2 regions of the Frigoribacterium sp. NPDC087798 genome follow, and region 2 is predicted to be linked to the other one. Evidence: predicted binding sites of a transcription regulator. Region 2 holds the regulator's gene; the other holds the start of a gene.
What was found. Region 2 encodes LexA, which represses DNA repair genes until DNA is damaged. Its sites were predicted from a motif close to TCGAACANNTGTTCGA; they were not measured.

Region 1 (15,193 bases), on a different contig from region 2:
CTGGGAGATCGCGAGCCTCGGCCAGTGGCTCGGCGTCGAGGGCGAGGCGGTGTTGCTGCTCGGCGGCGCGTCGTACCCCGAGATCGCCGAGCACCAGGGCACCAGCGCGTCGGCCGTGTACGCCCGCGTCGGCCGGTCGCTCACCCTCGCGCCCTACGCGCACGCCTCCGGCGCCGACGGGGCGACCACCCGCGTCTCGGCCGAGGGCCTCGACCAGGCCCGAGCCGAGTACGACCAGGAGGCGCGGGCCGGCGACCCGACGGACGTCGCCCCGGCGGCCGCGCCCGTCGGCGACTCCTTGGCCGAGCGCGTGCCCGAGGTGCTGCGGGACGGCGCCCGGCGCACCACCGAGATCGTCGCCGCCCTGCCCGACTACCGGCGCAGCAGCGTGCTGTCGACGCTGAGCGTCCTCGCCCGGCAGGGCGTGGTCGACCGGGTGGGGCACGGCGTCTACGCCCTGCCCCACCCGCCGGCCGACTGAATCCCCGGGCGACGTCGGCCGGTCAGGCCGGGGCGTCGCCCCCCGCGCCGTCGAGTCCGAACGCCCGCAGCTCGTCGTCGTCCAGCAGACGTGACCTGATCAGGAACCGCCGGCTTTCCGGGCTCTCGATCGAGAACCCGGCCCCGCGGCCCGGCACGACGTCGATCGTGAGGTGCGTGTACTTCCAGTACTCGAACTGGCTCCGGGACATGTAGACCTCGATCGGGTCGATCCCGTCGACGTGCAGGTCGCCCAGGTGGACGTCGACGGCTCCCACCCGGAAGAACCCGACGGGGTAGCACATCGGCGACGAGCCGTCGCAGCAGCCACCCGACTGGTGGAACATCAGTGGGCCGTGCTGCGCCGTCAGGGACACGAGGAACGTCGCCGCCTCGGGGGAGACGTCGACCCGGGAGGGGGTGGCGGCGACCATCCCGGAGGCGGGGGCCGGCGTGACCGCGCCGACCCGCGCCTCCTCGGCTGCTGCCGCTGCCGGCGCGGCGGCGGCCGTCTGCTCGGGCGTCATCAGAAGAAGCCCATCGGACCGTCCGCGTAGCTGACCAGCAGGTTCTTGGTCTGCTGGTAGTGGTCGAGCATCATCTTGTGGTTCTCGCGACCGATGCCGGACTGCTTGTAGCCGCCGAACGCCGCCCCGGCGGGGTACTGGTGGTACGTGTTCGACCAGACGCGACCGGCCTGGATGTCGCGGCCGGCCCGGTAGAGCTGGGCACCGTTGCGGCTCCAGACGCCGGCACCGAGACCGTAGAGGGTGTCGTTGGCGATCTTGATGGCGTCGTCGTAGTCGCTGAAGCTCGTCAGGGACAGGACGGGGCCGAAGATCTCCTCTTGGAAGATCCGCATCGAGTTGCGGCCCTCGAAGATCGTCGGGTTGACGTAGTAGCCGCCGGTCAGGTCGCCGCCCAGGTCGGCCCGGTCGCCGCCGAGCAGCAGCGTCGCGCCTTCCTGCTTGCCGATGTCCATGTAGCTCAGGATCTTCTCGAGCTGGTCGTTGGACGCCTGGGCGCCGATCATGGTGTCCATCGAGAGCGGGTCGCCCTGCTTCACCTTCTTCACCCGCTCGACGCCGTCGGCGGTGAACTGGTCGTAGATCGACTGCTGCACGAGCGCCCGGCTCGGGCAGGTGCACACCTCGCCCGAGTTCAGGTTGAAGAACGAGAAGCCCTCGAGGGCCTTGTCGTAGAAGTCGTCCCGTTCGTCGGCGACGTCGGCGAAGAAGACGTTCGGGCTCTTGCCGCCGAGCTCGAGCGTCACCGGGATGAGGTTCTCGCTCGCCATCTGCATGATCAGGCGCCCGGTGGTGGTCTCGCCGGTGAACGCGATCTTGCGGATGTTCGGGTGGCTCGCCAGGGGGGCGCCGGCCTCGACGCCGAAGCCGTTGACGATGTTGAGCACCCCGGCGGGCAGGAGGTCCTTGACGAGGTCCATGAAGACGTGGATCGACGCGGGGGTCTGCTCGGCCGGCTTGAGGACGACGCAGTTGCCGGCGGCGAGGGCGGGGGCGAGCTTCCACACGGCCATCAGCAGCGGGAAGTTCCAGGGGATGATCTGGCCGACCACGCCGAGCGGTTCGTGGAAGTGGTAGGCGACGGTGTCGGCGTCGATCTCGCCGGTCGAACCCTCCTGCGCCCGGATCGCCCCGGCGAAGTAGCGGAAGTGGTCGATCGCGAGCGGGACGTCGGCGGCGAGGGCCTCACGGATGGGCTTGCCGTTGTCCCAGGTCTCGGCGACGGCGAGCATCTCGAGGTTCGCCTCCATGACGTCGGCGATCCTGTTGAGGATCAGCGCGCGTTGGGCGATCGTCGTCTTCTTCCACGAGTCGAACGCGCGCCAGGCGGCCTCGACCGCCTTGTCGACGTCCGCGGCGTTGCCCCGGGCGACCTCCGTGAAGACCTTGCCGTTCACCGGGCTCGGGTTCTCGAAGTACTGCCCGCTCGCCGGGGCGACGTACTCGCCGCCGATGAAGTGGTCGTAGCGGGGCTTGAAGGCCACCTTCGCGTCGGGCCGTCCCGGCGCGGCGTAGGTGTTCGGGGGAGTGGTGACGGTCATGACGGTCCCTTTCGACGACGGTGTCGGGTCGGTGGCGGGGGTCGCCCGCCGCTGGCGGCAGGCTACGTCGGGCGGGGTTGCATCCGGTTGCGCGTCAGTCCCGGCCACCGAGCGCCTCGAGGTGCGCGACCAGGTGCGTCCGCCGGGGCGATCCCGGCGGAAGCCGACGCAGCAGCTCGAGCAGCACGCGCACGTCGTCGCGACCCGCGTCCGACTCGGAGTAGGACACCAGGCTCTCGATCGACCCGCCGGTGAGCAGCGCGTCCCGGACGGTCGCCGCGACCTCGACCCGCAGCGCCACGACGCCGGGTGCCGTGGACGAGGGCAGCGCCGGGCCGGTGTCGGCTCGCACGGCGGCGCGGTGGGCACCGCGGTCGACGAGTCCGACGAGCGCGTCGAGGTCGAGGGCCACCGGGCGGGGCAGGCGGTACGGGCGCGACAGGGGGACCAGCGTGGGGTCGAGGGCCTCGACGACGTGCCGCAGGCGCACCATCTCGGGGCGCAGGGTGGACACCGCGTCGACGTCGCCGTAGACCGCGTCGGCCAATTCGTGAGCGGTGTAGCCGGCGGTCCGGTGGGCGAGCAGGGTCATGATCTCGGAGTGCCGGGCACCCAGCGCGATGCGGCCGTCCCCGACCGTGAGGACGGCTTCGTCACGGCCCAGGGTCGTCAGGCCGGCGGGGGAGTCCGGACCGGATCGGACCGGCCGCCGGGGGGTGCGGGTCGGGACGCGATCGACCGCAGCGAATCCCAGGAGCGCGAGGTGCGCCTCCACGGCCGCGACGGTCGCCGTGACCAGGGGCAGCGTCAACGAGCCGGCCGCCCGCTCGTCTCCCGTGATGTCGACGACTCCGATGACGTGCCCGTCGACGGGATCGTGGACCGGGACGGCCGTGCAGCTCCAGGCCCGCACGCGGTGGTTCCAGTGCTCGTCGCCGCGGATCTGCACGCCCCGGTCGAGCACGAGGGCGGTGCCCGGGGCCGAGGTGCCGACCCGCGACTCCGACCAGCCCGCACCGGCGACGAACAGCATGTCCTCGGCGCGGCGGCGGGCCGCGTGGTCGCCCTCGACCCAGAGCAGGCGTCCGTGCTCGTCGCCCATCGCGACGAGCAGTCCCGAGCCCGAGACGTCGTCCGTGAGCAGACGACGCACCACGGGCAGCGCGAGCGCCAACGGGTGGTCCCGACGCCAGTCGTCGAGGTCGTCCTCGGGCAGCTCGAGTCGGGGCAGGCCGTCGGGATCGAGCCGGTGCCGTGAGGCGCGGTCCCACGAGTCGCGCACCACCCGGCGCTGCGGCCCGACGTCGCGGGGCGGACGGCTCGCGGTCAGCGTCATGGAGCACCAATCGTCGTCGATCGGGGCGAGTCGGCCGTCGTGCGGCGTCGTCGCCGGGGTGCTGTCAGCGTACGGTGGCGTGCGGCCGTCGGGGAAGGGCGGCGCGTGGGGGTCTGCTGTGACCTCGGGGAACCGTCGGTCCCGTCGGCAACTCCTGCTTCCCGTCGCGCCGTCGCGGGACGTCCCCGGGGGCAGGGGCCGTCGTCGTGCGGGGCGACAGGAGTCAGGACTTACCGATGCACGGCGTTGCGGGCGGCCGCGATCGTCGCGTCCAGCGCCTCGGGCCACGGGGTCGGTCCGATCTCGAGCAGGCGTTCGCTCTCGGACGAGTCCACGACGAAGGGCGAGTCGAACTGGTACTGCATCGCCCTCACCTCGCGGAGGAACGGCACCGTGCGGGTCAGGCCGGCCCACAGCAGCGGGTTCCACGGGCGGACGCGACCGGTCAGGCCGTAGCGGCGCCGCGCCTCCTCGGCGATCGCGACCCGTGAGGCGTGGGTGGCGTGCGGCGTCAGCCAGGCGCGTCCCCACTCGTCGCGGTCGATGGCGGCCACGAGGGTCGAGACGACGTCGGGCAGGTACGCCCAGGCGTGCGGCTGGGTCACGTCGCCGACCGCGTGGGCGGTGCGGCCCGCGACGAGCGGCCCGAAGAAGTCGCTGCCGAGGTGGGCGTTGCGCCCGGCACCGGGCCCGAAGTAGTCGCTCGCGCGCACCTCGACGGCCCGGACGCCCCGGTCGGCCGCGGCCAGGAGCCGCTGCCAGCTGTCGGCACGCACCCTGCCCTTCCCCTCGGCGGAGGCGAGGGGCGTGTGCTCGGTCATCGGCTCGGACACCGGCCCGTGGCCGTAGAGGTTGCCCATCAGCACGATGCGCGCCCCCGTGGTGGAGGCCGTCTCGATCAGGGCCGTGGTGATGGCCGGCCACTCGACGCCCCAGGCGGGGTAGGGCGGGTTCGAACAGACCACGATCGTGTCGACGCCGTGGGCCGCGTTCGTCAGGGCGGCGGCGTCCTTGGCGTCGAGCGTGAACGGGGCGGCCCCGGCGATCGCGGTGCCGCGGCGGGTGGCGACGCGCACGGTGTCGCCCCGCTCGGCGAGGCGGCGGACGAGGGGGGTGCCGATGGCTCCGGCTCCGACGACGAGATGGGTGGGCATGGGGTCCTCCTGGGGGCGATGAGCGAGAGCGGTGCTCTCGGATCTGACCCTAGGGTCGGGCGGCCCGATACGCAAGAGCGGTGCTCTCGTTTGTGTCGCGTGCTCTCGGACGACAGGATCGGGGCATGACCACGAACGCAGGGGACGACGGACGCGACCGGGCCGTGGGGGGCGTCCGCGAGCGGGCACGGACCGAGATCGTCGAGCGCGCCCTCGCCTCGGCCCACCGGCAGCTGGCCGAGGTGGGAGCGGCCGCCCTCTCGGTGCGCGCCGTCGCGCGCGACCTGGGCATGGCGTCCTCGGCGATCTACCGGTACTTCCCGAGCCGCGACGCCCTGCTGACCCGCCTGATCACCGACGCCTACGTCGACCTCGCCGAGGCCGCCCGTCGGGCCGAGCAGGACGTCGACCGGGCCGACCACCAGGAGCGCTTCCGCGAGACGGCCCGTGCGACCCGTCGCTGGGCGATCGCCGACCCGCACCGCTACGCCCTGCTCTACGGCTCACCCGTCCCCGGGTACGCGGCCCCCGTCGACACCGTCGAACCGGCGATCGCGGTGGGGCTGCTCCTGCTCGGGGCGGTCGACGACGCGGCGGCGAGCGGAGCCACGTTGCGGGCGATGCCCGTGCGAGCCGGCCTGGCCGACGAGTTCACGCAGCTCGCCCAGGGCCTCGGGGCGTCGGTCGCCCCCGGTGTGCTGGCCGCGGGCATCACCGCCTGGACGGCCCTCTACGGGCATCTCAGCTTCGAGCTCTTCGGTCACCTCACCGACGTCGTCACCGACCGCGACGCCTGGTTCGAGTCGTTCCTCGACGAGCAGATCGCTCGCATCTGGGGCTGACGCCCCCGCCGACGCCCCCGCTGAGGGCGCGGGACGGGGCACCGGCAGGAGGCGCGGGTCAGCTCGCGCAGTCGATGCAGAGTCGGGCGGTGGGTCGCGCCTCGAGCCGAGCCTCGCCGATCCGGGCCGCACATCGCTCGCAGCGCCCGAAGGTGCCGTCGGCGAGCCGGGCCAGGGCGGCCTCGGCGTCGGCGGCGCGTTCGAGGGCCGATCGCCGGACGGCGTCGAGCTGCGACCGTTCGTAGGCGATCGTGGACCCCTCGGGGTCGTGCTCGTCGTCGACGTTGGCTCCCTCGCGGGCCGCGGCCACCGCCTCCATGTCCCCGAGCAGTCGCGCGGCCAGCGCCAGGGCCTCGTCGCGTGTGGTGCGCAACCGGTCCGAGGGATCGAGCACGAGGCGGTGCCTCAGGCCCCGACGAGCGTCGGCACCTCTTCGCCGGCGCGGGGCGGTGCCGGGGGAGTGCCGTCGCCGAAGGGGCGGCCACCGAGCTGCTCGCGCCCGTGGTCGGTGAGCCATCCCGAGGCGTCCGGACCGACCGGGACGATGCCCGTGGGGTTGATGTCGGAGTGCACGACGTAGTAGTGCGCCTTGATCTGGTCGAAGTCGATCGTGTCGCCGAACCCGGGGGTCTGGAACAGGTCGCGGGCGTAGGCCCAGAGCACCGGCATCTCGCTGAGCTTGTTCCGGTTGCACTTGAAGTGCCCGTGGTAGACGGCGTCGAACCGGGCGAGCGTGGTGAACAGCCGGATGTCGGCCTCGGTGATGGTGTCGCCCACGAGGTAGCGCTGACCGGCCAGTCGCTCGGACAACCAGTCGAGCCGCTCGAAGAGGGTGCGGTAGGCCCGCTCGTAGCTCTTCTGCGACCCGGCGAAACCGGCGCGGTAGACCCCGTTGTTGACGTCGTGGAAGACCACGGCGTTCACCTCGTCGATCTCGCCGCGGAGGGCCTCGGGGTAGAGGTCGGGGGCGCCCTCGCGGTGGTGGGCGGTCCACTCGGTCGCGAAGTCGAGGGTGATCTGGGGGAAGTCGTTCGTGACGACCTTGCCGCTCGGCACGTCGACGATCGCCGGCACGGTGATGCCGCGCGGGTAGTCGGGCGTGCGGGCGAAGAACGCCTCTTGGAGGCGTTCGATGCCGAGGACGGGGTCGCGACCGTCGGGGTCGAGGTCGAAGGTCCAGCTGCGGGCGTCGTGCGTGGGGCCGGGCAGGCCGAGCGAGATCGCGTCCTCCAGCCCGAGCAGGCGTCGCGAGATGACGCTGCGGTTCGCCCAGGGGCAGGCCCGGGCGGCGACCAGGCGGTAGCGACCGGCCTCGACCGGCCACCCGTCGACGGCATCGCGCGTGATGCGGTCCTCGATGTAGTTGGTGTCGCGGGTGTACTCCTGACCCGGTTCGACGTAGCTGCCCTTGACCTGCTGATCGCTCATGTCGCCACCCTACGCACGGGGTGTCGGCAATTCCTGGCTGCTGCGACGTGCGCGGACGAGCGGCGGCCCCGGCCGCCGTGGTGACGACACGGGTCAGGAGTTGCCGACGGCCAGGGACGAGGAGGCGCGGGCCGCGTTCCAGTCGCGCCACATCGCCTTGAGGTCCCACGCGTTCTCGGCCTCGAGCGAGATGCCGCGCTCGCCGGTGCGACGCGTGCGTCCCTGGATCACCATCAGCTGTGTGCCGAACAGCAGCGAGCCGGCGCGGGCCTGGGCCTCCTCGAAGAACGTGGAGTCGGAGCAGCCGCTGCCGTCGTCGAGGCTGATGAAGACCACGCGCTTGCCGCTGCGCATCGGCGGGGTCTGGGTCGCGATGCGGATGCCCGCCACGAGCACGGTCGTGCCGTTCCAGTGGTCGCGCAGGTCGGCGGCGCGCACCACGCCCAGGTCGTCGAGCATGGGCCGGTAGCTCTCGATCACGTGTTCGCTGACCTCCATCGAGAGGATGTCGAGCTCGTCGGCGACCCGCTGCCGGGCGTCGACGTCGGGCGTGCCGGTCGGCACCGTGTCGGAGTCGTCGATCGAGAAGTCGAGCTGGTTCTCGACGTCGGTGGCCTTCGGGCGCGACGACCGGCCGGTGAGCGCTCGCACCCGCGCCAGGACGTCGCCGCGGGTGCGGCCGGGCCCGGCGACCGAGTCGAGCGCCCCGACCTGCGCCAGGCGCTCGAAGAGCGATCGGGACGGCGTCGCCCGCTGCCAGAAGTCGGTGATCGAGTCGTAGGGACGGTTCACGACCACCCGGGCCAGCTCGGCGTCGCTGATGCCGTGCACGTCGGCCAGCGACAGCCGCAGACCGAGGTCGCCCACCCGGGTCGGCGCGATCGGGGTCGCCGGCGGCCGGAGGCGCTCGACCCGGTAGACGTCGGTCGAGGCGTTGACGTCGAGCGGCAGCACGGGGACGCCCATGCGTCGCGCCTCGGTCAGCAGCAACCGCTTCGGGTACATGCCCGGGTCGTGGGTGAGGACGCCCGCCAGGAACTCGGCCGGGTAGTGGGTCTTCAACCACGCGCTCTGGTAGGTCGGCAGGGCGAACGCGGCCCCGTGGGCCTTGCAGAAGCCGAACGACCCGAACCCCTTGAGCGCGGCCCAGATCCGGTCGACCGCGGCGTCGTCGAAGCGTCGCCTCCCGGTCGCGGGGTCGAGGTTGCCGCGGGTGCGCTCGCGGAAGGTGGCCTCGAGCGCGTCGTCGTCGCCCTTGCCCATGTGCCGTCGGATCTCGTCGGCCTCGGCGAGCGACACCTGCATGGTCGCCTCGAGGATGCGCAGCACGTGCTCGTGGTAGATGACCACCCCGTAGCTGTCGTCGAGGAACGACGCGAAGCTCGGGTGCAGGTAGTCGGGTTGTTGGAATCCGTGCTTGGTGTCGAGGAACGGCGCGATCATGTTGCCCTTCATCGGGCCGGGCCGGAACAGCGAGATGTCGGCGATGAGGTCTTCGTAGCGGTCGGGCTGCATCTTGCCGATCAGCTCGCGCTGCCCGGGGCTCTCGATCTGGAACATGCCGAGCGTGTGGGTGGTGCGGATCGCCTCGAAGGTGGGCTCGTCGTCGTGCGGGATCTCGTCGAGCTCGATCCGACCCTGGCGGTTCACGTAGGGCACGTCGACGGGCAGGGCACCGGCGAGGGCGGCACGGGGGCCGTTGACGCGTTCGATCTCGTCGAGGGCGTAGGCGAGCGAGCTCTGCATGCGGACGCCGAGGACGTCCAGCTTGAGCAGGCCGGCGTCGTTCATGTCGTACTTGTCGAACTGGCTCATCGGCAGGCCGATGCCGCTGGGCTGGACGGGGGTCGTGCTGAGCAGGTCGGAGTCGCCGAGGATGACCCCGCACGGGTGCATCGAGATGTGCCGGGGCAGACGGTCGAGCCGTTCGCTGAGGTCGACGAGCAGGTCGATCTGGTCGTTGCTCCGGGCGAGTTCGGCGATCTCGCGCAGCTCGGGTTTCTCGGCCATCGCCGTGCGCAGGTCTCGGGCGTTCGACCGCCAGACGTTCTTGGCCACGAGGTCGATCTGCTCGTCGTCGAGGCCCAGCGCGAGACCGGCGTCGCGCACCGCCCCGCGTCCGCGGTAGGTGGACTGCATCGACATGAGCGTGACCCGGTTGCTGCCGTACCGGTCGAAGATCGCCCGGTAGACCTCGTGCCGCCGCGCCGCCTCGACGTCGATGTCGATGTCGGGCAGGGTCTCGCGCTTGTTGCCGAGGAACCGTTCGAACAGCAGGTCGTGCTCGATCGGGTCGACGTTCGAGATGCGCAGCAGGTAGGTGACGAGGCTGCCCGCCCCCGATCCCCGAGCCGCGTTGCGCACCCGCAGGTCGCGCATCAGTGCGGAGACGTCGGCCACGGTGAGGAAGTACCCGGCGAAGCCGAACCCGGTGATGATGCCGAGTTCGTAGCGCATGCGGTCCTCGACCTTGTCGCGCAGGGCACGGTCGGCGTCGCCGAAGCGTTCGGTGACGCCGGCCTGGGCCTGCCGGAACAGCGCCTGGTCGGGGTCGCCGTCGACGCCGATCGCGCTGAGCTCCGGCACCTTCGGGCGGCCCCAGCCGAGGTCGGCGACGGGGTCGAGTCGGCACCGGTCGGCCAGGCGTTCGGTGGCGGCGAGCATCTCGTCGCCGACGCTGCGGGGCAACGACGAGGCGTCGCTCACCAGACGGGCCAGTCGGCGCATGTCGGCGGGGCGCTTGAGGTAGGCCTGGGCGTTCGGTTGGGGCCGGAACGAGCCGAGGGCGGCCAGGTGCCCCGCCGAGTCGAGCACGTCGGCCGTGACGGCCTCGTCGGGATCGAGGTACCGCACGGCGTTCGTGAGCACGGCCGGCACCCCGACGTGGTCGGCCAACTCGAGCATGCGGGCGGCGTGCCGGATGCTGCGGCTCTCGCCCGGCTCGGTCAGGTGGCAGACCACCTCGACCACCACGCCGCCCGGCAGCGTCGCCGCCCAGTCGGCGAGCGACGCCGCGGCCTCGCTGTGACGCCCCGCCTGGACCAGTCGGCCCACGTCGGAGTCGGGCCCCAGCAGCACGGTCGCCGCCGGCTCGGTCTCGCCCTGGACGAAGCCCCTCACCCGGGACCGGGCGATGGTCGCCACGCTGTTGGCGCTGCCGCTGGCGCGGCGGGTGGCCCGACCGTGGGACGCGCTGATCAGCCGGCACAGCGCCGCCCACCCCGCCTTCGCCGGCCCGCCGCCCCGCGCCCCGTGCGCCAGCACCACGATGCGGTCGACCCCGCCGACGGCCCCGCCGCCGTCGGCACCACCGTCCACGAACCCCTCGCGGTCGTCCCGGCACCCCAGCTCGACTCCGACGATCGGGTCGACGCCCGCCGTCCGGCAGGCCCCGACGTGCCGGATCGCCCCGTACAGCCCGTCCCGGTCGGTGATCGCCGCCGCGTCGGCACCCGCCGCGACGGCGGCGTCGACGAGCGCCTTCGGGTGCGCCGTGCCGTGGTGGGCACTGAACGCCGACGCGACGCGCAGGTGGGTGAAGCTCATGGTCGGTACCTCGGGCTGCTGAACCCCCGGCCGGGTCGTTCGAACAGGTGTTCGACCAGTGTACGTCGCTCCGATCGGCCGTCGCACCCCGTGGCCCGTCCCTCGGGTCCCACGGCCTGTCATCATCGGGGCATGTCCGATCGACGCCCCACCCCGACCGATCGAGGCTCCACCTCGCCCGATCGACGGTCCGCCCTGCGTCGCGACGCCCGCACCGCGACCCACTGGACCCGCGTCCTGCTGGCCCAACCGCGCCTCCTGCTCGCCGTGAAGACGGCGCTCGCCGCGGCCCTCGCCTACTGGATCGCGCCGCAGGTGCCCGGCGTCGCCGCCGACTACCCGTACTACGCGCCGCTCGGCGCCGTGATCGCGATGTACCCGACCATCAAGAGTTCGCTGCGACAGGGGTTCCAGGTGCTGGTCGGCGTGGTCGTCGGCATCGCCCTCGCCACGGCGGTCTTCTCGCTGCAGGACGGTCGGCCCGGCGTGTTGGCGGTGGCGCTCGTCGTCGGGGTCGGCGTGCTCGTGGCGGGCATCCGCTGGCTCGGCGCCGGTCGCGACTGGGTGCTCACGGCCGGGTTGTTCGTGCTGCTGCTCGGCGGCGCGAACGCCGAGGCCTACTCGCTGGGCTACATCGTGCAGATCGGCGTCGGCGTCGTCGTCGGCGTCGTGGTCAACCTGGTGCTCGTGCCGCCGCTCTACGCCTCGCGCGCCGAGGATCGCCTCCTCCGGGTGAAGGACTCGCTGGCCGACCGTGCCGACGAGGTCGCCGGCGTGTTCGAGACCCCCTGGCCCCTCGAGGACGACGAATGGGAGCGTCGCGTGGGCGTCCTGCCGAGCACCCTCCGCCGCGTCCGCGAGACCGTCGCCTACGCGGACGAGTCCCGTCGCATGAACCCGCGGTGGTTGCTCCGCCGCCGCGACCTCGGCCAGGAGTACGCGGATCTCGCCACGTACGAGCGCGTCTCGTTCCACCTGCAGGACGTCGCCGAGGTCTCGGGCATCCTCGGTCGCCGGATCGGCCGGCAGATCGGCATGCCCGACGACCTCGCGCCCGACGTCGCCCACGCCGTGCACGGCGTCGCCACCGTCATCCGACGCCACGGGGCCGACGACGTCGACGCGTTCACCGACGCCCGGCGACGCGTCGCCGACCTCTGGGACGCCGTCGACCGCCACCGGGACCGCCCGACCACGGACACGAGCGGCGGCGTCTCGATCGCCGTCTCGCTCGGACGCATCATCGCCGCCCTCGACCCCGACGACACCACCGCGCCCCGCCCCGAGGACGACGCCGCCGAGGAGGGGCGCGCGGCCGACGACGACGACACCGGCGGCCGGGTGGGCGGCACCGACAGCACGGGGCCGGTCGACGACGACAGCGCACCCCGCGACACCGCCCCGCACGACACCGTGCAGGACGGCGAGGCCGACGACGGTCGCTGACCCCGATACGGCGCTCACCCTCCGGGAGCAGTACGGTTGACCGGGCACCGGCGCCGAGACGCGACCCGTGCCCTCCGCGGCCGGGGCGGTCGACGGGAATGTCCGTCCCCCCTGTGCGTTGACACCCGTGGCCCCGAGAACCCCCGCCGCCTGATCGACCAGCGACGACACGATCGTCGCCCTCCCACGAAAGCTGCACTGTGACAGACACCACCACCCTCATCATCCTCGGAGCCAGCGGAGACCTCACCGAGCGTCTGCTGCTCCCCGGCCTCGCGAGCCTGCTCAAGAGCGACCGCGGCGTCGACGTCCAGCTCATCGGCACCGGCCGCAGCGAGCGCAGCCCCGAAGAGTGGGACGACGTCGTGAAGACCGCCTTCAACGGCGACGCCGGCAGCGACCTCGCCAAGAAGACGCTGGCGTCGAGCCGGTACATCCAGGGCGACCCGACCACGGTCGAGCACCTGAAGGCCCTGTTCGAGGCCAGCGAGGGCACGCCGGTCATGTACTTCGCCCTGCCTCCCGCCATCAGCACCAAGGTGATCCAGGCGCTCGCCGAGATCGACCTGCCCGACGGCCTGCGCCTCGCCCTCGAGAAGCCGTTCGGCTCGGACGAAGAGAGCGCCCGCGAGCTCAACGCCGAACTCCTCAAGATCGTCCCCGAGGAGCGCATCCACCGCACCGACCACTTCCTCGGTCGCGCGACGGTCCTCAACATGATCGGCCTGCGCTTCGCCAACCGCCTCTTCGAGCCGGTCTGGAACAGCGAGAACATCGAGAAGGTCGAGATCTTCTACGACGAGGTCCTCGGCCTCGAGGGTCGCGCCCAGTACTACGACAAGGCCGGCGCGCTGATCGACATGATCCAGAGCCACCTGCTGCAGGTGCTCGCCGTCATCGCGATGGACGCCCCGTCGAGCATCGACTCGGTCGAGCTGCGCAGCGAGATCGCCCGCGTCCTGCGCGCCACCTGGGTCAAGGACGCCGACCCGGTCGCCTCGAGCCGTCGCGCCCAGTACGCGGCCGGCACGATCGACGGCAAGGACGTCCCCGCCTACGCCGACGAGGACGGCGTCGACAACGAGCGCCAGACCGAGACCCTCGCCGAGGTCGAGTTCGAGGTCAAGACCCGTCGCTGGGCGGGCGTGCCGTTCATCCTGCGTTCGGGCAAGGGCATGACCAAGATCCGCAAAGAGGTGCTCATCACCTTCAAGCCGGTCCCCGCGCTTCCCGAGGGCCTCAACGGCTCGTCGACGCCCGACACGCTCCGCATCGAGATCAGCCCCGAGACGATGGAGCTCGGCGTCACCACGAACGGCTCGGGCAACCCGTTCGACCTCGAGAAGTCGACGATGTCGGTCACCCTGGGCAAGCCCGAGCTCACGCCCTACGGCGAGGTGCTCAGCGGCATCTTCCACGACGACCCGACGCTCTCGATCCGCGGCGACGTCGCCGAGCGCTGCTGGGCGATCGTCGCTCCCGTGATCGAGGCCTGGAAGGCCGACCAGGTGCCGCTCGACACCTACGCCGCCGGGTCGACCGGTCCGTCGGACTGGCTCGCCTGATCCTGGTCGCGCACTCCTGACCGGCAGACCTCGACGGCCGCCCCGCTCTCCCGAGCAGGGCGGCCGTCGTCGCGTCCGGCAGCCGAGGAGGCGCGGGTCGGGTCACCCGCGGTCGTGCGCCTTCCCGATCGCGTCGGCCGCGCGCACCAGCGCCAGGTGCGACAACGCCTGCGGGGTGTTGCCGACGTGGCGCCCCGTCGCGACCTCGATCTCCTCCGAGAGCATCCCGACGTCGTTGCAGTAGCCGACCAGCCGGTCCATCAGGGCGACGGCGTCGTCGACGCGCCCCGAGGCGGCGTACTGCTCGGCCAGCCAGAACGAGCAGGTCAAGAACGGGTTCTCCGCTCCGTCGAGGCCGTCGATGCCGCTCTCGGTGCGGTAACGCAGGAGCAGGCCGTCCTGCAGCAGATCGTGCTCGATGGCGGCGACGGTGCCGAGCATCCGGGGGTCGTCGGCGGCGACGAAGCCGACCTGCGGCAGCTGCAGCAGGGACGCGTCGACCTCGGTCGTGCCGTAGTGCTGGGTGAAGGAGGCGCGGTCGGCGTTCCAGCCGCGGGTCTCGATCTCGGTGCGCACCTCGTCACGCAGCCGACGCCACCGGTCGACCGGGCCGTCGAGGCCGAACTGCTCGATGCCCTTGATGGCCCGGTCGAGAGCGGCCCAGATCATCACCCGCGAGTGGGTGAAGTGCTGCAACTCGCCGCGGATCTCCCAGATGCCGTTGTCGGGCCGGGTCCAGTTGTCCTCGACGTACTGCATGAGGGCACGCTGCAGGGGCCACGAGTACTCGCTCTCCTCGACGCCGAGCAGGCGGGCTTCGTGCAGGGCCACCATCACCTCGCCGAAGATGTCGCCCTGGTACTGCTCGTACGCGGCGTTCCCGATGCGCACCGGTGAGGCCCCGTCGTAGCCGGGCAGATGCCCGAGTTCGCTCTCGTGCAGGTACCGCTCGCCGGCCAGGCCGTACATGATCTGCACGTCGGCGGGGTCCCCGGCGATGGCACGCAGCAGCCAGCCGCGCCACCGGTCGGCCTCCTCGGCGTATCCGTGCAGGATGAGGGCCTGCAGCGTCATCGACGCGTCACGCAGCCAGACGTAGCGGTAGTCCCAGTTGCGCGAGCCGCCGAACCGTTCGGGCAGGCTCGTGGTCGCCGCGGCGACGATGCCTCCGGTGTCCTCGTTGGTGAGGGCTCGGAGGATCAGGAGCGACCGGTGCACCTCGGGGGCGTAGGCCTCGGGGGCCGAGCAGCGTGAGGCCCATGCCTGCCACCAGGCGACGGTCTCGTCGATGCCGGCCGGCACGTCGAGGGGCGCCGGCGGTTCGCGAT
Region 2 (15,193 bases):
TCGAAGAAGACCTGCATGCCGACGCAGATGCCCATGACCGGACGCCCGCCGGCCAACCGTCGGTCGATCAGCTCGCCACCGCGGACGGACTCGAGCTGGCTCATGACGGCTGCGAATGCACCGACGCCGGGGACGAAGAGACCGTCGGCCGCCTGCACCCGGGCGCGATCGGACGTCAGCGCGACGTCGGCACCCGCCAACTCGAGCGCCTTGACGGCCGAGTGGACGTTGCCGCTGCCGTAGTCGAGGACGACGACGGAGGGACGCGCGCCGGTCACAGGGCGCCCTTCGTCGACGGGATGCCACTGACGCGCGGGTCGGGCTGGACCGCCTGGCGGAGCGCCCGGGCGAACGCCTTGAACTCGGCCTCGGCGATGTGGTGCGGATCACGCCCGCCCAGCACGCGGACGTGCACGGTGATGCCGGCGTGGAAGGTGATCGCCTCGAAGACGTGGCGGACCATCGAGCCGGTGAAGTGCCCGCCGATGAGGTGGTACTCGAACCCCTCCGGCTCGCCCGTGTGCACGAGGTACGGGCGCCCCGACACGTCGACGACCGCCTGCACGAGGGCCTCGTCGAGCGGGACCAGCGCGTCACCGTAGCGAGAGATGCCCGACTTGTCGCCGAGCGCCTGCTTCAGCGCGGTGCCGAACGTGATGCCGATGTCTTCGACGGTGTGGTGGACGTCGATGTGCGTGTCGCCCTTCGCGGTGACCTCGAGGTCGATCAGGGAGTGCTTCGACAACGCCGTCAGGAGGTGGTCGAAGAACGGCACCGACGAGTCGATCGTCGATCGGCCCGAACCGTCGAGGTCGAGGGCGAGGGCGATGCTGGACTCGCTCGTCTCGCGCGAGAGGGAAGCGGTACGGGCGGCGCGGGTCGTCTCGGTCACGAAGAGAGCCTAATGTCGCGGAGCGCCTCGAGGAACGCGGTGGTCTCGGCCTCGGTGCCTGCACTGACCCTCAGGTGGTTCGGGATGCCCAGGTTGCGGACGATCACGCCCCGCTCGAGCAGGCGCTCGAAGACGTCGGTCGGATCATCGACCCCGCCGAAGAGGACGAAGTTCGACCAGGTGGGCCACGGCTCGTACCCGAGCTCGGTCAACTCGTGCACGATGCGATCACGCTGTGCCTTGATGTCGTCGACCATGGCGAGCATCTCGCTCGCGTGCGAGAGCGCTGCGACGGCCGCCGCCTGCGTCAGGGACGAGAGGTGGTACGGGAGGCGCACCAGACGCAGCGCGTCGGCCACGGCCGGGTGCGCGGCCAGGTAGCCGACCCGGGCACCGGCGAACGCGAACGCCTTGCTCATCGTGCGGGACACGACCAGACGTTCGCGGCCGGCCAGGAGGGTCAGTGCCGTCGGCTGGTCGGCCGGCATGAACTCGGCGTAGGCCTCGTCGACGAAGACGATGCCGTCCGTCGCGTCGTAGGCAGCCTCGATCGTGGCGAGATCGAGAGGGGTGCCCGTGGGGTTGTTCGGTCCGCAGAAGAAGACGATGTCGGGACGGGTGCGCTCGATCTCGGAGATCGCGGTCTCGGGCGAGATGCGGAACCCCTCGTCACGACGACCCTCGATCCACCGGCTGCCGGTGCCCGTGGCGATGATCGAGTGCATCGAATACGTGGGGGGGAACCCCAGGACGGAGCGGCCTGGGCCTCCGAAGGCCTGGAGGAGCTGCTGGATGACCTCGTTGGAGCCGTTCGCCGCCCAGATGTTGTCGCGGGTCAGATCGTGCCCGAGGTAGGCCGCCAGCGAGTCGCGCAGCGTCGTGAACTCACGATCGGGGTACCTGTTGACGTCGAGGACCGCCCGGGCCACCGACTCGACGATGTCGCGAGCGACGTCCTCGGGGATGGGATGCGTGTTCTCGTTGACGTTGAGAGCGACCGGGACCTTTTTCTGGGGAGCGCCGTAGGGCGTCAGCCCCCGGAGGTCGTCACGGATGGGCAGGTCGTCGAGACTGAAGGACACCCCACCATCGTACGGGCGGGCCGACGGTGTGTCGGGTCGGTCGCCACCGTACGAACACGATGTCAGTGGGCCGGACCACCCACCTCGTCGGCGACGGCAGTTCAGCGAGCGTACTGAGCGGGGACGGCGAGGCTCTGCCCGGCGGAGACCTCGGCGCTCGGCAGGTTGTTGAGCGAGACGAGGTCGGCGATGACGTCGCGAGGATCGGCGTCGGGGTCGATCTCGGACGCGACCTGCCAGAGCGTCTCGCCACCGTCGACGGTCACGTGCTGGAAGTCCGCGCGACCCGTCGTGTCGGACGCGACGGCGCCGCCACCGTTGAGGACGAGCGCACCCGCCACGACGACGAGCGGGACCGCGACGAGCCCGGCGACGACCGCGCGGCCCCGCCGGGTGATGCGCAGACGCGTGCGCACGACTCGGGTCGAGTCGACGGGGGACGCAACTGCTGATGCTGAGGTGACGCTCATGAGGTGGTCCTTTCACCGTGGAAGACAGGGGACGAGTTCGTGCCCGGCACTCGGCCGGGAATGCCGGGCGCGAAGACGTGTTCCGAACATACATTCGATTGCCGAGGCTTTCAACCCCCGCGACGGGTATCGCAGGACGGAATCGCTGTGGATCGGGAAGCGATAACGCGACACACTCGAACATGTGTTTTGTCGACACCGCCCGATCGGATACGGTTTCGATCGGTGGTAGGAGTCAAACAGGGACCACCGACATCGACGGCAGGAGACCCATGAGCGACCCGAAGCGCACCCCGCAGGCGGCCACCGACGCCCCCCGTCAGCTCGATCCGGGTGTCCTCCCCCGCAAGGAGTTGACGGCGAAGCAGGAGTCGATCCTCGCCGCGATCACCGAGAGCATCGGACACCGCGGGTATCCCCCGAGCATGCGCGAGATCGGCGACGCCGTCGGCCTCAAGTCCCTGTCGAGCGTCACGCACCAGCTGAACCAGCTCGAACTCGCCGGCAAGATCCGCCGCGACCCGAACCGACCCCGAGCCCTCGAGGTCCTCGTGGACGCGACGGCGCCGTCGGCGGCCCCGGCCACCGTCTTCACGACGAGTGACGACGGCGACACGGCTCACGTCCCCATGGTCGGACGGATCGCCGCCGGCATCCCCATCACGGCCGAGCAGCAGATCGAGGACGTGATGCCCCTGCCGCGTCAACTCGTCGGCAAGGGCGAACTGTTCATGTTGCGGGTGGTCGGCGACTCGATGATCGACGCGGCGATCTGCGACGGGGACTGGGTCGTCGTGAGGCAGCAGCAGGACGCTGAGAACGGCGACATCGTCGCGGCCATGCTCGACGACGAAGCGACCGTCAAGGTGTTCCGCCAGAGAGACGGCCACACTTGGCTGCTTCCCCGGAACAGCGCGTTCGAACCCATTGTCGGCGACCATGCGCAGATCGTCGGCAAGGTCGTCGCCGTGTTGCGCTCCGTCTGATCGTCTCTCGGCGGTCGCGACCCGCCCCGCGCACGACGAAGCGCCGACCACCACACGTGGTCGGCGCTTCGTCGTTCGAGGACGTGGGGCTCGGCGTCAGCGCCCCACGCCCACGGGAGCCACGTAAGGCGTGAGCCCGGCGACGTCACTCGGGTAGACACGGGCGTGGACCCGGGTGCCCTCTTCTTCGTAGTCCGTGCTGACGATGCGACCCGAGTCGTGGAGGTGGGAGACGACGTCGCCGCGGTCGTACGGCACCAACAGGTCGAGCTCGATCTCGGGTTCGGGCAGGACGGCTGCGATGCGGGCCAGCAGCTCGTCGATGCCCTCACCCGTCCGTGCCGAGACGAAGACCGCCGTCGGCTCGAGTCCGAGCAGGACGAGACGCTGGTCGTCGTCGACGAGGTCGCTCTTGTTGTAGACGACGATCTCGGCGATGTCGCGACCGTCGACCTCGGCGATGACGTCTCGGACGGTGGCGAGCTGGGCGGCGGGGTCGGGGTGCGACCCGTCGACGACGTGCACGATGACGTCGGACGCCTCGACCTCCTCGAGCGTCGATCGGAATGCCTCGACCAGCTGGTGAGGGAGGTTCCGGACGAATCCGACGGTGTCGGCGTACGTGAAGGGACGACCGTCGGCCGTCACGCTCTTGCGGACCGTCGCGTCCAGGGTCGCGAACAGCGCGTTCTCGACGAGGACGCCCGCGCTCGTCAACCGGTTCAGGAGACTGGACTTCCCGGCGTTCGTGTACCCGGCGATGGCGACGGTGGGCACCTCGTTGCGGTCACGGTTGGCTCGCTTGGCGTCGCGGGCAGGCTTCATCTCTTTGATCTGCTTGCGGAGCCGGGCCATGCGGGTGTGGATGCGGCGCCGGTCGAGCTCGATCTTGGTCTCACCGGGCCCGCGGCTGCCCATTCCGGCACCCGCGCCTCCGACTTGTCCACCGGCCTGGCGGGACATCGACTCGCCCCAACCGCGGAGACGGGGCAGGAGGTACTCGAGTTGGGCCAGTTCGACCTGCGCCTTGCCCTCCCGGCTCTTGGCGTGCTGGCTGAAGATGTCGAGGATGACGGCCGTGCGGTCGATCACCTTGACCTTGACCACGTCCTCGAGGGCGCGTCGCTGGCTGGGGGCCAGTTCGGTGTCGGCTATGACGGTGTCGGCGCCGAGGGCCGCGACCGTTCCGCGCAGTTCTTCGGCCTTGCCCTTGCCCAGGTAGGTGCTCGGGTCCGGGTTCGGCCGTCGCTGCAGCAGTCCGTCGAGCACGACCGCCCCCGCCGTCTCGGCCAGGGCAGCGAGCTCGCGGAGGGAGTTCTCGGCATCCGCCATCGACCCCTGCGAGTAGACGCCGATCAGGACGACGTTCTCGAGGCGCAACTGGCGGTACTCGACCTCGGTGACGTCCTGCAGTTCGGTCGACAGGCCCGCCACGCGGCGGAGGGCCTGGCGGTCGTCGCGCTCGGACTGATCGCCGTCGGAGTCGCCGTCGTGGTGCAACGAGCGTGTCTGGATGGCCTGAGCCGGCGAGAACACGGTGTAGCCGGATGCCCTCTGGGCTGCACGATCGAGCACGCGCGCGACGACGTCGTCGGGCTGGTCGTTCCGCTCCGGATCGAGCGGGGTCGTGGTGTGGTCTGTCATCGGGGTGATACTAACCCTTTCGGTGTGCGGAGAGCAGGGAGCGAGGCCCTGCCGGATGTTCGGTAGGTTGGCGACCATGGCCAGCGAGCACTACTTCTCCCCCCAGCCCGGCAGCGAGGCCAAGCCCCGGACGATCGAGGTCGTCCTCGCAGGACGGGAGCTGACCCTGACCACGGCTGCCGGCGTCTTCAGCCCCGGCCGCGTCGACCCGGGCACCTCGGTCCTGCTGGCGGGCACGCCGACGCCGCCGAGGGCGGGCCATCTGTTGGACGTCGGGTGCGGGTGGGGCCCCATCACACTGAGCCTCGCGTTGTCGTCACCCGACGCGACGGTCTGGGCCGTCGACGTGAACGAGAGAGTGCTCGACCTCGTGCGCGAGAACGCGCGGTCGGTCGGCCTCGAGAACGTCAACGCCGTGACCCCCGACGGTGTTCCCGACGATCTGCGCTTCGCGGCGATCTGGTCGAACCCGCCGATCCGGGTCGGCAAGGCCGAGCTGCACTCCCTGCTCGAACGGTGGCTCCCCCGCCTCGACGCGGGGTCGGACGCGTGGCTGGTCGTGCAGAAGAACCTGGGGGCCGACTCCCTGCAGCGCTGGATGAACGAGACCATGACCGGCGTCGTGGACGTGACCCGCGCCTCCACCAGCAAGGGATACCGGATCCTGCGTGCCGAGCGACTCAGCGACGCCGACTGATCGGACTTCTCGCCGAGATCTGGACGCCGCCCCCGGCGCGGCTCAGAGTTCGAGCGCGCCGGTGAAGACCAGTTCGGCCGGCCCGCTGAGCGAGACGTGCTCACCATCGGCGTGATGACTCACCGACACGCCCACGACGCCGCCGGGAACCTCGACCAACCAGGCCTCGGGTGCCGAGGCTCCTGCCCAGTACCGCGTCGCCAGGGCGGCAGCTGCCGCACCGGTGCCGCACGACAGGGTCTCGCCGCTGCCCCGCTCGTGGACACGCATGCGGATGCGACCCAGCCCGTCGACCACGAGCGGGTCCGCCGGGACCACGAACTCGACGTTCGCCCCGTCGGCCGGGGCCGGGTCGACGATCGGCACGTAGGTCAGGTCGAGACCGTCCAGTTCGTCGTCGCCGGCGAGTGCCACCACCACGTGGGGGTTGCCCACCGAGATCGGCAGGCCGGGACGCGCCGCGTGCAGCTCGCGCGCCCGCACGACCGGATCGTCGTCGCCGAGCCTCCACGGCCCCAGGTCGATGCGGAAGCCCGTGCCGTCACGACGCACCTCACGCGCGCCGGCCCGCGTGCCGACGACGAGCACGTCGTCCTCGCCCAGCTGGACCAGCCCCCGCTCGAGGAGGTAGCGCGCGAAGACACGGATGCCGTTGCCGCACATCTCGGCCGGGCTGCCGTCGGCGTTGTGGTAGTCCATGAACCACTCGGCGCGCGGCTCGGTCTCGAGCAGGCCCGCCTCGGTGGACAACGCCGCCGTGCGGACCGCACGGATGACCCCGTCCCCGCCCACCCCGAACCTCCGGTCCGCCAGGGCCCGGATCATGGCGGGGCTCAGATCGGTGCCCGCATCGGGATCGGTGAACAGGACGAAGTCGTTGCCCGTGCCGTGCCCCTTGGTGAACTGCAGCGTGGTGGTCACCCCAGGATTCTAGCCACGGCCCGGTCGACCGCCTGGGCGTCGCCCGAGCGGGACCACTCGACGTCGTCGTACCGGCGGAACCAGCTCGCCTGGCGGCGGGCGTAGCGACGGGTGAGGGCCGCCGTGGCATCGATGGCGTCCCCCTCGCCGAGCTCACCCCGGATCTGGGCGACGGCCTGCGCGTAACCGATCGCCCGGCTCGCCGTGACCCCTCGCTCGAGCCCGAGGGGAAGCAGACCCCGTACCTCGTCGACGAGACCGTCTCGCCACATCTGGTCGACGCGTCGGTCGAGACGTTCGACGAGCACGGGGCGCTCCTCGGCCACGCCGAAGACGCTCGACGGCCGCCACGGTGACGACTTCTCGGGCAGCGTTCCCGAGAGGGGACGTCCGGTGAGGTCCCCGACCTCGAGCGCCCGGACGAGACGCCTGGCGTTGGATGGCCCGATCGACGTGGCGGACGCCGGATCGCGCTCTCTCAACAAGTCGTACAGCGCCCCTGCTCCCCGCTCGTCGGCGATCGCTTCGTAGCGACTCCGGATCGCAGGATCGGTGCCGGGGAACCGGAAGTCGAACAACACGCTCGAGACGTAGAGCCCGGACCCGCCGACGAGGACCGGCACCGCCCCTCGCGCGACGATGCCGTCGATGAGGTCCCTGGCTTCGCGTTGATACCACTCGACGCTCGCCTCGTCGGTGACGTCGAGGACGTCGAGGAGATGATGCGCGAAGCCTCGCCGTTCGGCGACCGGCAGTTTGGCCGTGCCGACGTCCATGCCCCGGTAGAGCTGCATGGCGTCCGCGTTGACGATCTCGACCGTCTCGCCCCGGGCGGACAGTGCCTCGGCGAGGTCCAGCGAGAAGGCGGACTTCCCCGTGCCGGTCGCCCCGACGATCGCGACCAGCACGTCAGCGGAGGTCGTCGGTCGTGCTGTAGATCGGCGTCGTCGCCACCCGCAGCGTGGGCAGACCGAGGCTCACCCTCGCCGGCCGAGCCGAGGAGGGGCGGGTCGCGTCACCCCCGGACGGCACCCCGCACGAGGCGGCCTGCGCGGCGTCCCAGGCATCGCCCGCCCGCGTGCGACGGACCTCGTAGAGGGATTCGGGCCCCTCGACCGCATCGGCGAGCAGGTAGAACGGCGCGGCGTCGGTGATCCTCACGCTGACGACGTCGCCGGGTCGCGGAACGGCAGCACCCGTCGGCACCTCGAAGTGGACGAGACGGCTGTCTTCGGCGCGACCCGAGAGACGGTGGGTGGAGGCGTCCTTCCGCCCCTCGCCGGTGGCCACGAGGACCTCGACGGGACGCCCGACCTGGCGACGGTTCTCTTCGGCGGAGATGCGATCCTGAACCGCCGTCAACCGCTCGAACCGTTCTTGGACGACGGCCTTCGGGATCTGGTCGGCCATCTCGCCCGCGGGCGTCCCGGGGCGCACCGAGTACTGGAACGTGAACGCCGAGGCGAACCGGGATCGCTCGACGACCCGGAGGGTCTCGGCGAAGTCGTCCTCGGTCTCGCCGGGGAACCCGACGATGATGTCGGTGCTGATCGCGGCGTCGGGCATGGCCGCGCGCACACGATCGATGATGCCGAGGAACTTCTCGCTGCGGTAGCTGCGTCGCATGGCCCGCAACACCCGGTCGGACCCCGATTGCAGGGGCATGTGCAACTGGGGCATCACAGCGGGCGTCTCGGCCATGGCGGCGATGACGTCGTCGGTGAAGGACGCCGGGTGCGGGCTGGTGAAGCGCACCCGCTCGAGCCCGGGGATCGCGCCGACGGCCCGCAGCAACTTGCCGAAGGCGAGTCGATCGCCGAACTCGACACCGTACGAGTTCACGTTCTGCCCGAGCAGCGTCACCTCGACGGCCCCGTCGTCGACGAGCGCCCCGACCTCGGCGAGGATGTCGCCGGGGCGGCGGTCCTTCTCCTTGCCTCGGAGCGAAGGGACGATGCAGAAGGTGCAGGTGTTGTTGCAGCCGACCGAGATCGAGACCCAGCCGCTGTGCGTGGACTCGCGCTTGGTCGGCAAGGTCGAAGGGAAGACGTCGAGCGCTTCGAGGATCTCGAGCTGGGCCTCGTCGTTGTGCCGCGCGCGTTCGAGCAGCGTGGGCAGGGCACCCATGTTGTGCGTACCGAAGACGACGTCGACCCACGGCGCCCTGTCGAGGATGACGTCCTTGTCTTTCTGGGCCAGGCACCCGCCGACGGCGATCTGCATGCCTTCGTGCTTCTTCTTCAGGCCGGCGAGGGTCCCCAGGGTCCCGTAGAGCTTCTTGTCGGCGTTCTCGCGTACTGCGCAGGTGTTGATGACGACGATGTCGGCCTCGGCTCCGTCGGCGGCCACGTAGCCGGCCGCCTCGAGTGAACCACTCAACCGCTCCGAATCGTGCACGTTCATCTGGCACCCGAAGGTACGGACCTCGTACGTGCGGGCCGGGCCGTCGACGGGCGAGGGGATGCTGGTGGTGGCGACCGTCGTCATGGTGACTCAGTGTAGATCGCCGCCACCCCCGAGCGGATCACTCGAAGCGGACGCCGCCCCGACCGCTGCCACCCCGAGGCAGGGCCTTCTCGATGGCACGACGCACGACCTCGGAGCGGTACCCGCGGCGCATCAGGTACCCGTTGAGACGACGCTCCGCCGTCTCGCGGTCGAGCCCGCGCAACGAACCGGCCCGTTTGCGAGCCCATTCGTCGGCACGTTCTTGCTCTTCGTCGTCGTCCGTGTCGGACAGCGCCTCGTCGATGATCGACGGATCGATTCCACGGGCGCGGAGTTCGGACGTGACGGCCCCGCGGCCCAGCCCCTTGCGCTCTTGCTTCGACCGGACCAGGGTCGCGGCCAGTTCGCTGTCGTCGAGCAGGCCCACCCGCTCGAGCCGAGCGATCTCGTCGGCGACGACCGATTCGTCGAGGTCACGCGAGAGAAGCAGCTTCTCCATCTCGTGAGAGGACACACCACGGCGCGAGAGGGCGTGCAGGCTGACGTTCTCAGCCCGTCGCTTCTGCGCTTCGAGGTCCTCCGGCCCGTCGTCGGGCTGATCGTCGAACCCGGTGGCCTTGGGCCGACCGGCCGCGCCCGCTCGAGAACCTCGCGCGGACGGGTGGTCGGCCTCCGAGGCCAGCGGGGACGCGTCGCCGACCCAGTGGGCGCTGATGGCCGTCAGGACGGCTTCGGAATCGTGGGACGGAGCGTCCGAAGCCGCTGGAGCGACCCTCTCGCCGGACGTCGACGATCCGGTCGCAACACCGAAGAGGGGCGTGACCGGCGCGAGCCGCCCGCTGTCGACGCCGTCGACAGCGGGACCCGCCCCCGTGGCGTCGTCGTCGCGCGTGGTCATGCGCCCTTGCGAGCGGCGATCTTGGCCTCGATCGACTCGACGGGCGCTTCGACGGGCTTGGCACCACCGACTCCGAGCTTGGCGAGGATCTTCTGCTCGATCTCTTGAGCGATGGCGGCGTTCTTGATGAGGAAGTTGCGCGAGTTCTCTTTGCCCTGACCGAGCTGGTCGCCTTCGTACGTGTACCAGGCACCCGACTTGCGGACGATGCCGTGCTCGACACCGAAGTCGATGAGGCTGCCCTCGCGCGAGATGCCCACACCGTAGAGGATGTCGAACTCGGCCTGCTTGAAGGGCGGAGCCATCTTGTTCTTGACGACCTTGACGCGGGTGCGGTTGCCGACCGCGTCGGTACCGTCCTTCAACGTCTCGATGCGGCGGATGTCGAGACGCACGGACGCGTAGAACTTGAGCGCCTTTCCGCCGGCCGTCGTCTCGGGGCTGCCGAAGAAGACACCGATCTTCTCGCGCAGCTGGTTGATGAAGATCATCGTGGTGCCGGTCTGGCTGAGCCCACCGGTCAACTTGCGCAATGCCTGTGACATGAGTCGAGCCTGCAGACCGACGTGCGAGTCGCCCATCTCACCCTCGATCTCGGCACGCGGCACGAGCGCGGCGACCGAGTCGATGACGACGAGGTCGATCGACCCCGAACGGACGAGCATGTCGGCGATCTCGAGAGCCTGCTCACCCGTGTCGGGCTGCGAGACCAGCAGCGCGTCGATGTCGACGCCGAGCTTCTTGGCGTACTCGGGGTCGAGAGCGTGCTCGGCGTCGATGAACGCAGCGATGCCGCCGTTGCGTTGGGCATTCGCGATGGCGTGCAGGGTCAGGGTCGTCTTACCGGACGACTCGGGACCGTAGATCTCGACGATGCGGCCACGAGGGATGCCACCGATGCCGAGAGCGACGTCGAGGGCGATCGAGCCGGTGGGGATCACCGCCACGGGAGCACGCTCGTCGCTGCCGAGGCGCATGACGGCGCCCTTGCCGAACTGGCGGTCGATCTGGGCGAGAGCCGTCTCGAGTGCTTTCTCGCGGTTTTCAACTGAGGGCATGTCGTTCTCCTTCGTGGTGGTCGTCCGTGCGCCTGTAGGCTGTCGCGTCGACGCCGACCGGTGGTGCAAGGTCGTCGTCGCTACGACAAGGCTGGTGTCGCCGGCAAGTGCCGGTGACGCGGGACGTCGATGCGAGAAACGCTACGGGCCACCTCCGACATCGCAGTGGCGGTGGGGGCCCGACGTGTAGAACTCGCTCGTCCACGTCCTTGTGGAGGACGCTACCACCCGTCCGAACAGGTGTTCGACCCATCGGCCTCGGCGTGTCGAACACACGCCCGACCGGGCTGCGCCTCAGTCCGTCGGTTCGGGCAACCCCACACCGTGGCGACGGCCCACGGGGACGCCCTCGGCGTCGCAGAGGGCGAGCCACACGTCGCGGGGTGACTCGCCTTGCGCGATCGCCTGGTCGGCGGTCCTGTCACCGAGCGACTGGATCACGAGATCCCGGGTGACCACCCGACCGTAGGCTTCTCCGAACTCGTCCTCGACGGCCCGGGCGAACTCGCTCTTGCGCATCAGACGAGGGTACCCCGGACGACGAACGCCCCCGGCGGGAGCCGGGGGCGTTCGTGGCGACGAAGGACGGTCAGCGGACCGCGAGGTCGGAGTCGAACTCGGCGACGAGGTCGTCCGGAAGCGTGTCGGGGATCGGGTTCAGCCCCTCGATGACGGCCATGCGGTCACCGACCTCGCGCATGATGACCGAGATGGGCGTCTCGAGGGCGTCCGCGACGGACGCGAGGATCTCGGAACTCGCTTCTTTCTGACCCCGCTCGACCTCGCTGAGGTAGCCGAGGGCGACGCTGGCCTTGCTCGCGACCTGACGGAGCGTGCGACCCTTCTGCAGGCGGAAGTCGCGAAGGACGTCGCCGATTTCTTGACGTACCAGGACCATGGGACCCTCCTTCGGGGACGACCCATCTGCCGGGATGGTTGCAGATGGGGGACGGCGGGTGGTGCTCGGACCGACTGACCACGACTGTAGCCATCGGGGACTGTGCACCTGTTGTGAACTCGAGAGATGTAACGAGACCGAAACGCCGGCTATTCCCTCGTCTCGACCAGCCATCGATCGAGTGCTGCGAGGGATTCGGAGACGGTGGCGTTTCGGATGGCCTGCCGGTCGCCCGCGAGCGAGAGCTCGGCGACGCGGACGTCACCGGGCACCGCCAGACCGACGAAGACCGTTCCGGGTGCGTGACCGCCCTGGGGGTCGGGACCGGCGACGCCGGTGGTCGCGAGACCGATGTCGGCCGGGTGACCGCCTGCGGCCAACCGATCCCGAACCCCGACGGCCATGGACGCGGCGACGTCGGGATGCACGGGTCCGTGTCGCGCGAGCAGTCCTGGATCGACCCCGAGGAGCGTGTGCTTGAGCTCTGTCTGGTAAGCGACCACCCCGCCCAGGACGACGGCCGAGGCTCCGGGCACGGACACGAGTTCGGCGACCAGGGCACCGCCGGTGAGGGACTCGGCGACGGCGACCGTCAGCCCCCTGCTCGTCAACTCGGCCACGAGGTCGGCAGCCACGGTCATGCGGAGGTTCGTCCGTGCTTCATCGCCACACGCAGGTAGTCCGCCCCGGAGACGAGGGTGGCGACCGTGGCCGCCGTCATGAGCACGCCGTTGACCCAGTGCATGCCTTCTCCGACGACGTTCCAGAGGGGGAAGAGCGCCAGCGTCACCGCGACGGCTTGCAGCACGGTCTTGACCTTGCCGCCGCGGGAGGCCGGGATCACCCGGTCCCGCAAGACGGCGAAGCGGTAGACGGTGATGCCGACCTCGCGGACGAGGATGAGGGCGGTGACCCACCACGGCAGCTCACCGAGGATGGTGAGCGAGACGAGTGCGCCACCGATCAACACCTTGTCGGCGATCGGATCGACGATCTTGCCGAAGTCGGTCACGAGGTCGAGGCCACGGGCCAGCATGCCGTCGAGGCTGTCGGTGAGGATCGCGACGACGAACAGGGCAGCGGCCCAGACGCGGAGTGAGCCGTCGGCCCCGTCGTCGATCAGCAACCAGGCGATGAACAGCGGCGCCATGAGTATGCGCACGACGGTGATCACGTTCGCGATGTTGCCGGTGCTGGCGGGCCCGGGCCCTCTCGAGGCCACCCGCCCTCGGAACGAGAAGGCCGAGCGTGGTGCCGTCGGGCGGGAGGCGTCGTCGTGGCTCATGGTCTACTCCCTGCCGGTCAGGTGCCAGGCGTCTTCGCTGCCGGCGTCGACGTCCTCGGCGTACCCACGGGTCATGGCCTCGACCGGATCGCCGTCGTAGTCACCGGCGTCGGCGCGCGCGGCGGAAGAGGACCCGGAAGAGGCGCGGCCGGCGCCGGCGTCGGAGGCCGCGTCGCCCCCGCGCAGCTTCGCGAGCACGCCCGGGAGCTGCTCGGTGGTGACGAGCACGTCGCGAGCCTTCGACCCTTCGGACGGACCGACGATGTCTCGCGACTCCATGAGGTCCATCAAGCGGCCGGCCTTGGCGAACCCGACGCGCAGCTTGCGCTGGAGCATCGACGTCGAACCGAACTGCGTGCTGACCACGAGCTCGGCAGCCGCGAGGAGCAACTCGAGGTCGTCGCCGATGTCACCGTCGATCTCGCGCTTCTCGACCACCGCGGCGACGTCGGGGCGGTAGTCGGGTCGCGCCTGGCGGGTGACGTGGGCCACGACCTGGGCGATCTCGTTCTCTTGCACCCAGGCGCCCTGGACGCGCATGGCCTTGGAAGCACCCATGGGGAGGAACAGCCCGTCGCCCTGACCGATGAGCTTGTCGGCCCCGGGCTGGTCGAGGATCACCCGCGAGTCGGTGACGCTCGAGACGGCGAACGCGAAGCGCGAGGGGACGTTCGCCTTGATGAGTCCGGTCACGACGTCGACCGAGGGGCGTTGCGTCGCGAGAACGAGGTGGATTCCGGACGCACGGGCCAGCTGGGTGATGCGGACGATGCTGTCCTCGACGTCGCGCGGAGCCACCATCATGAGGTCGGCCAACTCGTCGACGACCACGAGGAGGTAGGGGTACGGCTTGAGCTTGCGCTGACTGCCGACGGGGAGGACGATCTCGCCACCGACGACGGCGCGGTTGAAGTCGTCGATGTGCCGGAAGCCGAAGCTGGCGAGGTCGTCGTACCTCATGTCCATCTCTTTGACGACCCATTGCAAGGCCTCGGCGGCCTTCTTGGGGTTCGTGATGATGGGCGTGATCAGGTGCGGCACGCCGGCGTAGATCGAGAGCTCGACCCGCTTGGGGTCGATCAGCACCATGCGGACGTCGGTCGGCTTGGCGCGCATCAACAACGAGGTGATCATCGAGTTGATGAAGCTGGACTTGCCCGACCCGGTGGCGCCGGCCACGAGCAGGTGCGGCATCTTGGCCAGGTTGGCCACGACGTAGCCGCCCTCGACGTCCTTGCCGACGCCGATCGTGAGCGGGTGGACGCTCTTGCTCGCCGCTGAGGACCGCAGGACGTCGCCGAGCGCGACGATCTCTTTGTCGGTGTTGGGGATCTCGACGCCGATCGCACTCTTGCCGGGGATCGGCGACAGGATGCGGACCTCGTTGGAGGCCACCGCGTAGGCGAGATTCTTGGTCAGGGCGGTGACCCGCTCGACCTTGACGCCGGGACCGAGTTCGATCTCGTACCGCGTGACGGTCGGACCGCGCTTGAGGCCGGTCACCTTGGCGTCGACGTTGAACTGGTCGAGCACCTGGCTGATGGCGGCCACGATCGCGTCGTTCGCCTCGCTGCGGGCCTTCGCGGGCTCGCCGACCGACAGGCTCGAGGCGGCGGGGAGGCGATACGGGGCGCTCTCGGCACCGTCGTCGACCTCGTCGAGAGAGGGCGGTGCCGCCTCGTCGGGGTCGACCGCCAGGAAGTCGGCCGCTGCGTCGCTCTCGCCGACGGGCTCGGCCGGGACGACCGGGAGCACCGTGGTCGACGCGGTGGGCTGAACGGACGGGACGTCGAACCCCTGGGCACGGACGGCGTCCTCTGCCCGATCGAGGTCGCCGAGGAGGTCGGCGGAGAAGACGTCGGTCGGAGCCGTCGTCGGCGCGGCGGAGCCTGCCGCCCCCGCCGCGGCGGCGTT

Region 1: a site for LexA is predicted at 10,894-10,909, ahead of ACIOSR_RS02135 (DNA polymerase III subunit alpha). Genes of this name have one in related genera too.

The regions. Positions count from the first base shown of each region.
Region 1 is NZ_JBIUVP010000001.1:449,442-464,634, reverse strand. It holds gene ACIOSR_RS02175 (hypothetical protein) at 1-481, shown strand, start outside; gene ACIOSR_RS02170 (DUF779 domain-containing protein) at 504-914, opposite strand; gene ACIOSR_RS02165 (aldehyde dehydrogenase family protein) at 1,007-2,548, opposite strand; gene ACIOSR_RS02160 (GAF domain-containing protein) at 2,643-3,884, opposite strand; gene ACIOSR_RS02155 (NAD-dependent epimerase/dehydratase family protein) at 4,115-5,038, opposite strand; gene ACIOSR_RS02150 (TetR/AcrR family transcriptional regulator) at 5,164-5,880, shown strand; gene ACIOSR_RS02145 (TraR/DksA C4-type zinc finger protein) at 5,939-6,274, opposite strand; gene ACIOSR_RS02140 (glutathione S-transferase family protein) at 6,286-7,308, opposite strand; gene ACIOSR_RS02135 (DNA polymerase III subunit alpha) at 7,402-10,854, opposite strand; gene ACIOSR_RS02130 (aromatic acid exporter family protein) at 10,987-12,300, shown strand; gene ACIOSR_RS02125 (glucose-6-phosphate dehydrogenase) at 12,501-13,865, shown strand; gene ACIOSR_RS02120 (glycoside hydrolase family 15 protein) at 13,968-15,193, opposite strand, start outside.
Region 2 is NZ_JBIUVP010000002.1:555,252-570,444, reverse strand. It holds gene hisH (imidazole glycerol phosphate synthase subunit HisH) at 1-278, opposite strand, end outside; gene hisB (imidazoleglycerol-phosphate dehydratase HisB) at 275-892, opposite strand; gene ACIOSR_RS09665 (histidinol-phosphate transaminase) at 889-1,974, opposite strand; gene ACIOSR_RS09660 (hypothetical protein) at 2,076-2,444, opposite strand; gene lexA (transcriptional repressor LexA) at 2,717-3,430, shown strand; gene hflX (GTPase HflX) at 3,527-5,074, opposite strand; gene ACIOSR_RS09645 (class I SAM-dependent methyltransferase) at 5,151-5,771, shown strand; gene dapF (diaminopimelate epimerase) at 5,814-6,692, opposite strand; gene miaA (tRNA (adenosine(37)-N6)-dimethylallyltransferase MiaA) at 6,689-7,600, opposite strand; gene miaB (tRNA (N6-isopentenyl adenosine(37)-C2)-methylthiotransferase MiaB) at 7,602-9,179, opposite strand; gene ACIOSR_RS09625 (regulatory protein RecX) at 9,217-10,038, opposite strand; gene recA (recombinase RecA) at 10,035-11,096, opposite strand; gene ACIOSR_RS09615 (DUF3046 domain-containing protein) at 11,391-11,615, opposite strand; gene ACIOSR_RS09610 (helix-turn-helix domain-containing protein) at 11,686-11,994, opposite strand; gene ACIOSR_RS09605 (CinA family protein) at 12,144-12,635, opposite strand; gene pgsA (CDP-diacylglycerol--glycerol-3-phosphate 3-phosphatidyltransferase) at 12,632-13,279, opposite strand; gene ACIOSR_RS09595 (DNA translocase FtsK) at 13,283-15,193, opposite strand, start outside.